3 regions of the Neobacillus solisequens genome follow, and region 2 is predicted to be linked to each of the others. Evidence: riboswitches for the same ligand, from Rfam matches in the RefSeq annotation. Region 2 holds a riboswitch; each other region holds the start of a gene.
The links. Region 2 has a riboswitch for glycine ahead of ACI3K6_RS07570 (amino acid permease). Riboswitches for the same ligand answer to the same signal wherever they lie in the genome.
Positions count from the first base shown of each region.

Region 1: linked by a shared signal. The riboswitch ahead of ACI3K6_RS17315 (ACT domain-containing protein) and the one ahead of ACI3K6_RS07570 (amino acid permease) in region 2 are both predicted to bind glycine.
Region 3: linked by a shared signal. The riboswitch ahead of gcvT (glycine cleavage system aminomethyltransferase GcvT) and the one ahead of ACI3K6_RS07570 (amino acid permease) in region 2 are both predicted to bind glycine.

Region 1 covers NZ_JBKFGJ010000018.1:140,978-144,240, reverse strand. Annotated here, with positions in the region: gene ACI3K6_RS17320 (aminotransferase class V-fold PLP-dependent enzyme) at 1-981, opposite strand, end outside; glycine riboswitch at 1,177-1,258, shown strand; gene ACI3K6_RS17315 (ACT domain-containing protein) at 1,342-1,617, shown strand; gene ACI3K6_RS17310 (PFL family protein) at 1,635-2,996, shown strand; gene ACI3K6_RS17305 (DUF2935 domain-containing protein) at 3,049-3,263, opposite strand, start outside.
Region 2 covers NZ_JBKFGJ010000005.1:119,024-122,286, forward strand. Annotated here, with positions in the region: gene ACI3K6_RS07565 (ATP-binding protein) at 1-197, shown strand, start outside; gene ACI3K6_RS07570 (amino acid permease) at 288-1,652, opposite strand; glycine riboswitch at 1,795-1,875, opposite strand; gene ACI3K6_RS07575 (histidine kinase N-terminal domain-containing protein) at 2,144-3,263, shown strand, end outside.
Region 3 covers NZ_JBKFGJ010000013.1:104,321-107,583, reverse strand. Annotated here, with positions in the region: gene ACI3K6_RS14265 (DEAD/DEAH box helicase) at 1-1,588, opposite strand, end outside; glycine riboswitch at 1,755-1,843, shown strand; gene gcvT (glycine cleavage system aminomethyltransferase GcvT) at 2,067-3,170, shown strand; gene gcvPA (aminomethyl-transferring glycine dehydrogenase subunit GcvPA) at 3,189-3,263, shown strand, end outside.

The sequences.
Region 1 (3,263 bases), on a different contig from region 2:
AAGTGCAGTTCGTATTGCTTGTAAAATCCCTGGAGTTCCCCCATCCTCACGAATTTCGATATTTGGATAATAATGATGTTCGCCCCATGGATTTGTCCATGTAACAGTCCCACCTCCAGGGTGATCGGGAACTTTATTTCCGTATAATTTAGAGTCAAACACCAAAACACCGCTCGTCCCGGGTCCTCCTAAAAATTTATGTGGTGAAAAAACAATCGCATCCAATTTTTCCAGCGGGTCTTTTGGGTGCATATTTATGTTGATATAGGGGGCTGATGCCGCAAAATCTATAAAGCATACCCCACCGTGTTGGTGCATGATTTTGGCTAATTGATGATAGGGAGTTTGAATACCTGTAACATTCGAGCAGGCAGTAAAAGACCCAATTTTTATTGTACGGTCTTGGTATTGCTCTAATAAGTTTTTCAAGTGGTTTAAATCAACCAACCCATTTTGATCTGCCTGAATCATTTCTACATCCACCATTGACTCACACCATGAAGTCTGATTAGAATGGTGTTCCATATGGGTTATAAAGACAATAGGTCTTTCCGTCACAGGTACAGTGCATTTATCTTTATATTTTTCATGTAGTTTAAATCCTAATATCCTCTGAAATTTATTCATAACAGAAGTCATTCCGAATCCATCAAATAAAACGACATCAGTCGGATGGGCATTGACATGATCTTTAATGATGTTTTTTGCCTGTTGATACATACCCGTCATCATTAAGCTGGTTACATTCGATTCAGTATGGGTATTAGCCATAAATGGTCCAAAAACCTCGGAAATTTTCTGCTCGATAGGGCGATACAGCCTTCCGCTGGCTGTCCAATCTGCATAAATGATCTTTTTCTTGCCATAGGGAGTAATATACTCCTGATTCATTCCAATCACATGTGATCGGAAGGTTTTGAAATAGGTCTCCAAATCGTCTGGAATACGATAAGTCTTACCACCGATACTAGCTGTTATCATTTCCATTTCCACCTCACCTGGAAATCTTTCCAATTAATATATGCATCGACTTTTTCCATGGGTCAGTTTTGCAGGATAGATTGTGACAATTATGAAAATATTAAAATATTTTTATTGACTGAATTCCTATTAATTTGTTAACATTTGTTTAATTCAATAAAGCAGTCGATGAAGGCTATGGGTGACACTATAGCTGGAGAGGCTTCTGGAGAGATCGTAAAAGAGTTTACGGCGCCGAAGGATTCACAATCTCAGGCAAAAGGACAGGAGAGAATGTTGTGCATAACCACTTGCGCACTCTTCTTACTTGAGATTGGAGTTGATCCAATCTCTTTTATTTATATTTTATGAGGTGAAAAAATGGAACTACGAAGAGCAGTAGTAAGTGTAATTGGAATGGACAAGGTTGGGATCATCTCGCGTGTCACAACCGTATTAGCAGAAAACAATATGAACATTCTTGACATCAGTCAAACCATTTTACAGGATTTTTTTACAATGATGATGATCATTGATGTTTCAGGGAATGACAATTTAAATAAAGTGCGGGACGAATTAGCTTTAATTGGTGAAGACATGGGCTTAAAAATCCACCTTCAATTAGAGGAAATATTCCAAGCAATGCACAGAATTTAATGAGGAGCGATCGTAGGATGTCAATTGCAATGGATGAGATTTTGCAAACCATTCGAATGGTGCAAATGGAAAACCTAGATATTCGGACTGTTACAATGGGGATTAGTTTACGAGATTGTGCAGATTCCGATTTTGAAAAAATGAATTTGCAAGTGTATGAGAAAATCACCACATACGCTAAGAATCTTAAAAGTGTTGCGGTAGAAGTGGAAAAAGAATTTGGGATTCCCATTATCAATAAACGAATTTCCATCACCCCGATTGCCGAAATTCTTGGTAACGCAACTGTAGATCAAACCGTAGAGCTTGCTAAAACATTGGATAAAGCTGCTAAACAATTGGGTGTAGATTTTATTGGCGGGTTCTCGGCCCTTGTTCATAAAGGACAATCAAAAGGCGATCATACTTTGCTTCAAGCATTGCCGAGGGCTCTTAGTGTTACAGAGAGAGTATGCTCTTCCGTTTCAGTTGCCACTACAAGAACCGGGATTAATATGGATGCTGTCAGAGAATTGGGGTTCATCATCAAAGAAGCAGCTGAACTAACAGCGGATCAAAATGGAATTGCCTGCGCCAAGCTTGTAGTCTTCAGTAATCCGGTTGAAGATAATCCATTTATGGCAGGAGCGTTTCATGGAGCTGGTGAGGGTGAAGCGGTGATCAATGTTGGTGTCAGTGGTCCTGGTGTAGTATTGAATGCTCTAAAACGTTATCCCGATGCAGATTTAGGTGAAGTATCCGATATTATTAAAAAAACGGTCTTTAAGATAACCCGTGCTGGTGAGTTAATTGGCCGTGTAGTTGCTGAGCGCCTTGGCATCCCATTTGGTATTATGGATTTGTCATTGGCCCCTACAAATGCGGTCAACGATAGTGTTGCTGAGATTCTCGAAGAAATTGGATTGGAACGGGTCGGTACCCATGGAACCATTGCCGCCTTAGCACTAATGAATGATGCTGTAAAAAAAGGTGGAGCCATGGCCAGTTCTTATGTCGGCGGTTTAAGCGGGGCATTTATTCCTGTCAGTGAAGATAATGGGATGATTCGAGGAATTACCGAAGGAGCCTTGACACTGTCGAAACTTGAAGCAATGACTTGTGTGTGTTCAGTCGGTCTAGACATGATCGCATTAACAGGAGATGCTTCCCCTGCCACTCTATCCGCTATAATTGCTGATGAAGCTGCAATTGGTATGATTAATAAGAAAACCACTGCTGTAAGGGTCATACCAGTTCCCGGAAAAAAAGAAGGGGAAATGGTGGAATTCGGAGGTCTCCTTGGACGTGCCCCGGTTTTGGGTGTCAACACTTTTAGCTCCCAAAAAATGATTTCCCGAGGCGGGAGAATTCCAGCACCTCTTCAAGCCTTGATCAACTAAGAAAAGAACCTGTGCCCCTTCAATAATGGCACAGGTTCTTTCTTTTACATAACTATAAGAACGATGGTTTTCTCAACGAGCAATGAGAACCTTCGGCATGAAGCTCTGGTGAGAATTCTGCCAGTTTTTTAATGAAATAGCAAGTTTCTGGAAAATGATGTTCTATAAAGCGCAATGTTGTTTTATTGAGGATCCAGTCATTTTTGTATTTTTCCATTACTGATTTAATGTACAAATTCATTTGGATCACGGTTCGTCCTACTTCTA
Region 2 (3,263 bases):
GAATCATTGATAACGGTGACGGCATACCAAAACAGATACTCAAGAAATTAGGGGAACCTTTTTATACAACCAAAGAGCGAGGAACCGGTTTGGGACTCACCGTTTGCTTTAAAATAATCAGAGAAAATAATGGAGATATTTTTATTAGAAGTAAAAAGGGGCTAGGAACCATCGTTGACCTAGTTTTACCAGAGTAAAAGTGAGGGGTAAGTAAATAAATAAATGTTCTAGCCCCCTGTATGTTAACGAATGAACATACTAGGGGCTAGCATCTATTAAGGATGATTCTAAGCGGATACTCTTATCCGTTTCTCTCCTCTTTTTCTACTTGAATATAAAGTAAATAATAAAACAAACCAAATCGGTGTCAGCAATAAAGCCGGGCGTGTTGCATCTGCAAACAGCATAATAATAAGAATAAACGCAAACAACGCAAGAACGGCGTAATTCACAAATGGTGTAAACGGTGCTTTAAACTTGGATTTTGCCTGCAAATCCGGACGAGTCTTTTTATACTTTACGTGACATATGAGGATGACACCCCAAACCCAAATAAAACAAATGGCACTAATCGTGGTTACAATGCCAAAGGCCTGTTCCGGAATCAGTTTGCTTAAAAGCGCTCCCCCTGAAAGGACTAGAGTAGATACCAATAGCGCGTTGCCTGGCACATGATTTTTATTCAACTTTGAAAAATAAGCCGGCCCTTGTTCATTTTTACTTAAATTAAAAAGAATTCGACTTGTTGAAAACATTCCACTGTTACAAGCAGATGCTGCTGAAGTTAACACCACAAAGTTAATAATACCTGCGGCAACCGGAATTCCCACTAAGCTAAATGTTTTAACAAAAGGACTTTCTGACGCATTCAGTTGCGTCCATGGGTTAATACATAAAAGCACAATCAGGGCACCCACGTAGAAGAACAGAATTCGTAAAGGTATTTTATTAATGGCGGAAGGGATATTTTTTTCAGGATTAGATGTTTCCGCAGCCGATACCCCCACTAATTCCACACCTACAAAGGCAAAGACAACCATTTGGAAGGATAGTAAGAACCCTGAAACCCCGTTTGGAAAAAGCCCGCCATGCTCCCATAAGTTTTTAATAGAAACGGCACCTGCATCCGTTTTGAAGCCCATTACCAGCAAAATGACTCCAATGCCAATTAATGCGAGGATCGTAATGACCTTTATTAAAGCAAACCAAAACTCTAATTCTCCAAAAAGCTTAACGGTTAATAGATTAAGTCCAAATAGAATCAATAAACAAACGATGGCAGGAACCCATTGTGGGATCTGAAACCAATATCGTACATATACACCAACCGCAATAACATCTGCCATAGCCGTCATAATCCAACAAAACCAATACGTCCAACCTGTTACGAAAGCTGCCCGCGGTCCCAGATAGTCCTCAGCAATGTCTGTAAAAGATTGATAGCCTGCCTTAGACAACAAGAGTTCTCCCAGTGCCCTCATGACAAAAAAACAGGCAATCCCCACAATTAAATAAGCAAACATAATGGACGGTCCCGCCAATTGAATGGCTTTCCCGGACCCTAGGAATAACCCGGTACCAATGGTGCCTCCAATCGCGATTAATTGAACATGACGATTCGCTAAATTCCTTTTTAACTCTTGCTGTGCCAATGTGAACTCCTCCTTGTGAATGAATGAGCAATAAATATAACCCTATAAAAAAAAGAGATTGGATGTCCTCCAATCTCATGGTCATAAGAATAATAAATAATAGATGCCATACTGCCCATTGGTAGCATAACAAATACATATTCAGTACTCTTCTGTCCTTTTGCCTGAGATTGTGAACCCTTCGGCGCCGCGGATACCCCGCGGTCTCTCCAGAAGCCGCTCCTGCTATAGTGTGATCCATAGCAATCATAGCTTGCTAATATTGAATTTTTTGATAGAGCAAATTATTGTTAAATAATTTTTAATTTTAGTAGTATTTAAATACTTTGTCAACAAAATATTTTTTCCCTATATCATTTTAGACAAAGAGACTGCTTAGTTTTTTAAATTTTATTAACAACTTACCTACTTAGGGTGACAGGCACTCAAAAATCCAGTATATTGGAGCTAACTTTACGGGATTTTTATTCTAAATTAAAGGTAGGCTTTTTATGGAATCAACGGACCAAATGGATCATGTTTATCAACAACTGAGCCAGTTTCTTAAAATGCATCACAAAGAATTCATTGATTTATGGGAAGAACAGATCATCGTACATAATGACAAAGATGATATTGACTTGATTAGACACAACGGTTTTATCATGTACGAATTTATATCAAAATCGTTCGTAAAACAATTATCAGATGACCAAATTCAATCATTAGCTTACAAAATCGCCAAGCAACGAGTCGATGCGGAAATCAACATTGGTGAATTTGTTTATAATGTTAATCTTGGACGAAGTCTTATTGTAAAATGCGTAAACCTTTCTGGAATCGAGATTGAAAAATTACAACTCATCATTGATCTAATCAATCGACAGTTTGATTTATTCTGTTATCATGCTGTTTCCAGATACACAGAATTGAAAGATAAAAAACTGCAGGAACAAAACCTTTATATTTCCCAAACACATAAGGATCGACTGGCTATTCTTGGACAAATGTCCTCGTGCTTTGTGCATGAATTTCGAAACCCGTTAACCTCTGTAATGGGATTTATTAAGCTACTAAAAGATGATTATCCCAAATTACCATACTTAGACATTGTAAGCAAGGAACTTGAAGAACTTAAGTTTAGAATTACCCAGTTCCTGCATACCTCAAGAATGAACACAGTTAACGAAAGTAAGATGGGGGAAATCACCATAAAATTTATTTTAGAAGAAGTGCTTGATTTTCTATATCCAAGCATTATCGATGGTAAAATCAAGGTAAATACCAAAATAGACCCCAAAATAAAGATAATCGGCGATCAAAATGAATTAAAGCAAGTTTTTCTAAACCTATTAATGAATGCTGTCGATGCTGTAAGGGAAGATGAAAAACAAAGGAAAATTGACATAAATACAGAGGTGGACAGTGAACACATCAAGATTGTCATCTCTAATAACGGACCTACCATAAATGCCGATGAAGTAGCCTATATTTTCGAACCATTTTACACCACAAAGAAATTAGGTACGGGAATTGGCCTATTCGTATGTAAGAATATTATAGAAAAACATAACGGAAAAATTCATTGTCTATCTAACAATGATCTAACTACCTTTGAAATCACGTTACCCA
Region 3 (3,263 bases), on a different contig from region 2:
CAGTGCTAGAACCTCCGAAAATATCCATTATATGATCCTCAATATTACCAAACTCCAGCTTTGTTAATATATCATCAAGCTCCCCAATTACTTTTTCAAATAGTTCAATTTTTTCGTAAAGAAGCTTTAATATATGTTCCTCGACGGTATTTTTGATAGCAAAATTATAGATCATCACGTCATTTTCCTGACCCAAGCGATGAATCCGACCAATTCTCTGTTCAAGTCTCATCGGGTTCCAAGGCAAATCAAAGTTAATGATATGATGACAAAATTGTAAGTTAATTCCTTCGCCGCCTGCTTCAGTAGCAATAAGGACTTGAGCATGCTTTTGGAATAATTCCCGCATCCAGTCTTTTTTTCCGCGTTTAAACCCACCTCGGAATGGCACTGATGTAATGCCATGCTGCTTTAAATACCATTGTAAATAAAGCTGAGTGGCACGGTATTCTGTAAAGATAATCACTTTATTATTGATCTTTTGTATTAGTTCAAGCGCCTTTTCTGCTTTTGAATTGGCTTGCACAGCTTCCACTTTTTTTATTAAAAATTCAATTTGCTCTTCATAGGCACGAGGAGGGTTCTCCTTTTTTTGAAGCATATTTTTAAGCGTATAAAAAACGGCCTCCCTGCTGCTGCATGCTTCGCGCTGTAAAGTCATCACTGAAAAGCTGCTCGCCTGAACCCAATCGCCTTCGTTTCTTAGAGATGTGATGGATTCATATAGCTCTTTTTCAGGCTGAGTAAATTCGATTGGGATGGTTTCCACATGTCTTTTCGTCCACTCAATCCCGGTATCGGCCCTCCGATTTCGAATCATGACTTTATTTACCAACTCTTTTAGATGTTCATCATCATTTAACGAGCGAGAATCCCGTTTATATTTTTCATAAAAAGTAGTTTCACTTCCTAAGTGACCCGGCTTTAATAGTGATACCAAGTTAAAAATCTCTTCTATTCGGTTTTGGATGGGAGTTGCTGTCAATAACAAACAAAATTTCTTTTTAAGACTTTGAACAAATTCGTAGTTTTTGGTTTTATTATTTTTTAGTTTATGTGCTTCATCAATAATAATCAGATCATAGTCCTGCTGGAAAATGATATCACGATGTGGATTCCGCTTGGCTGTATCGATGGAAGACACAACAACATCACAACTTTCCCAAACATAGCTTTTTCGTTGAGTAATGGCTGGTATGAAAAATTTGCTGTTTAATTCTTGAGCCCATTGGGTGACTAATGATGCAGGGACTAAGATGAGTACTTTCTTTACCAAGCCGCGAATCATGTATTCTTTTAAAATTAATCCTGCTTCAATCGTTTTTCCTAATCCAACCTCGTCAGCAAGAATGGCTTTGCCATTCATATTTTCAATAACTTGTTTAGCTGTCTCAAGTTGATGAGGGAGTGGAGTTAAGTTGGGAAGATGTGAAGGGGCTTGCAAACCTTCAAAATCCGGAATCACCAAATGTTTCTCCACCTCAATCGCCAACTTAAAAAGCTCCCAGTTTCCCCATGGTCCATCATGCTCGACTCTATGTAAAAAATCATCCTGCCAAGAGGAATCAAATTCAATTTCAACCTTCATATTTTCATCTCCTTTTAATACTTGTTCAGCACTAAAAAATGATTGCTCGAAGCATTGCTTTAATGGTAGGATGATAATAGCTTTGAAAGTTTCAAATATTTGCATTAGCAAATAAATTTTATAAGTATGTTTAGTATCACCAATTTGGAAAATATTATAAATGCGGATGACAACAAGAGGAGAGACTACCTTGGTAGCGCCGAAGGAGCAAGCATGTAATGTGAATCTCTCAGGCAAAAGAACTCTTGTTTGACGCGGCTCTGGAGAGCGCTGCCTCGTGCAGCCACCAAAGGGGAAAGCCATCAAAGGTAAACTTTCAGGTGAAAGGACAGGGACCTTCTTTTTTACAAAGGGGGGTGTCTGTCCTTTTTTGTGTCCTCTCATTCGGAGAAAGAATTTCCAGTGATTGAAAAAGTGGTTTTGTGTCTTTTGAAAAAGGCAGTTTCATAATAATTTGAATTTCAAGGGGGATGATTAAGTGGTTGAATTAAAACGTACTCCGCTTTTCGAGGTTTATAAAGAATATGGCGGGAAAACGATTGATTTTGGTGGATGGGAGTTACCGGTACAATTCTCCAGCATTAAGGAAGAACACGAAGCTGTTCGCTCGAAAGCTGGTCTATTCGATGTGTCCCACATGGGTGAAGTCGAAGTAAAAGGAACTGACAGCTTGGCCTATTTACAAAAAATGATGACAAACGACATTTCAAAGATCCCTAACGGTGGTGCCCAATATACAGCCATGTGCTATGAAAACGGGGGGACAGTAGATGATCTGCTTGTCTATAAAATTGAGGATAACCATTACCTCCTTGTAGTGAACGCATCTAATATCGAAAAAGATTATAGCTGGCTAGAAGCACACATTGAAGGTGACGTCTCAATAAAAAACTTATCAGAAAAAATGGCTCAGCTTGCCCTCCAAGGTCCGCTGGCGGAAACTGTGTTACAGAGGTTGACCAAGGCAGATTTAAGTCAAATTCGCTTTTTCAAATTTCAACAGGAAGTTGATATAAATGGAAGAAAAACCTTGGTCTCCAGAACAGGATATACCGGAGAAGATGGCTTTGAGATCTATTGTTCATCTGAAGATGCCGTTGACCTTTGGAATGTAATTCTCGATGCTGGAAAAGAAGATGGAGTGGTGGCCTGTGGCTTAGGTGCTCGTGATACCCTTCGTTTTGAAGCTAATTTGGCTCTTTATGGTCAGGAATTATCTCCAGAAATTTCCCCATTAGAAGCAGGTATTGGTTTTGCAGTAAAGTTGAAAAAAGAGGCAGATTTTATTGGAAAAACCTCGTTAGTGCAACAAAAAGAAAAGGGATTATCGAGAAAGATTGTTGGTATTGAAATGATTGACCGCGGTATCCCGCGCCATGGCTACCCGGTATATGCGGGTACTAACCATATCGGTGTGGTCACTACCGGAACACAGTCACCAACATTAAAGAAAAATATTGGTCTAGCCCTAATCTCAACAGAATTTACTGCTGTTGATTCAGAAGTAGAAGTGGAAATTCGCGGAAAACGATTAAAAGCTAAAGTCATTCCGACACCTTTTTATAAAAAAGAAAAGAAATAGTAGAAGGGAGTAAGAAAGATGAAACATCGCTATTTACCAATGACAGAACAAGATAAACAGGCCATGCTTGAGAAAATTGGTGTTTCCACCATC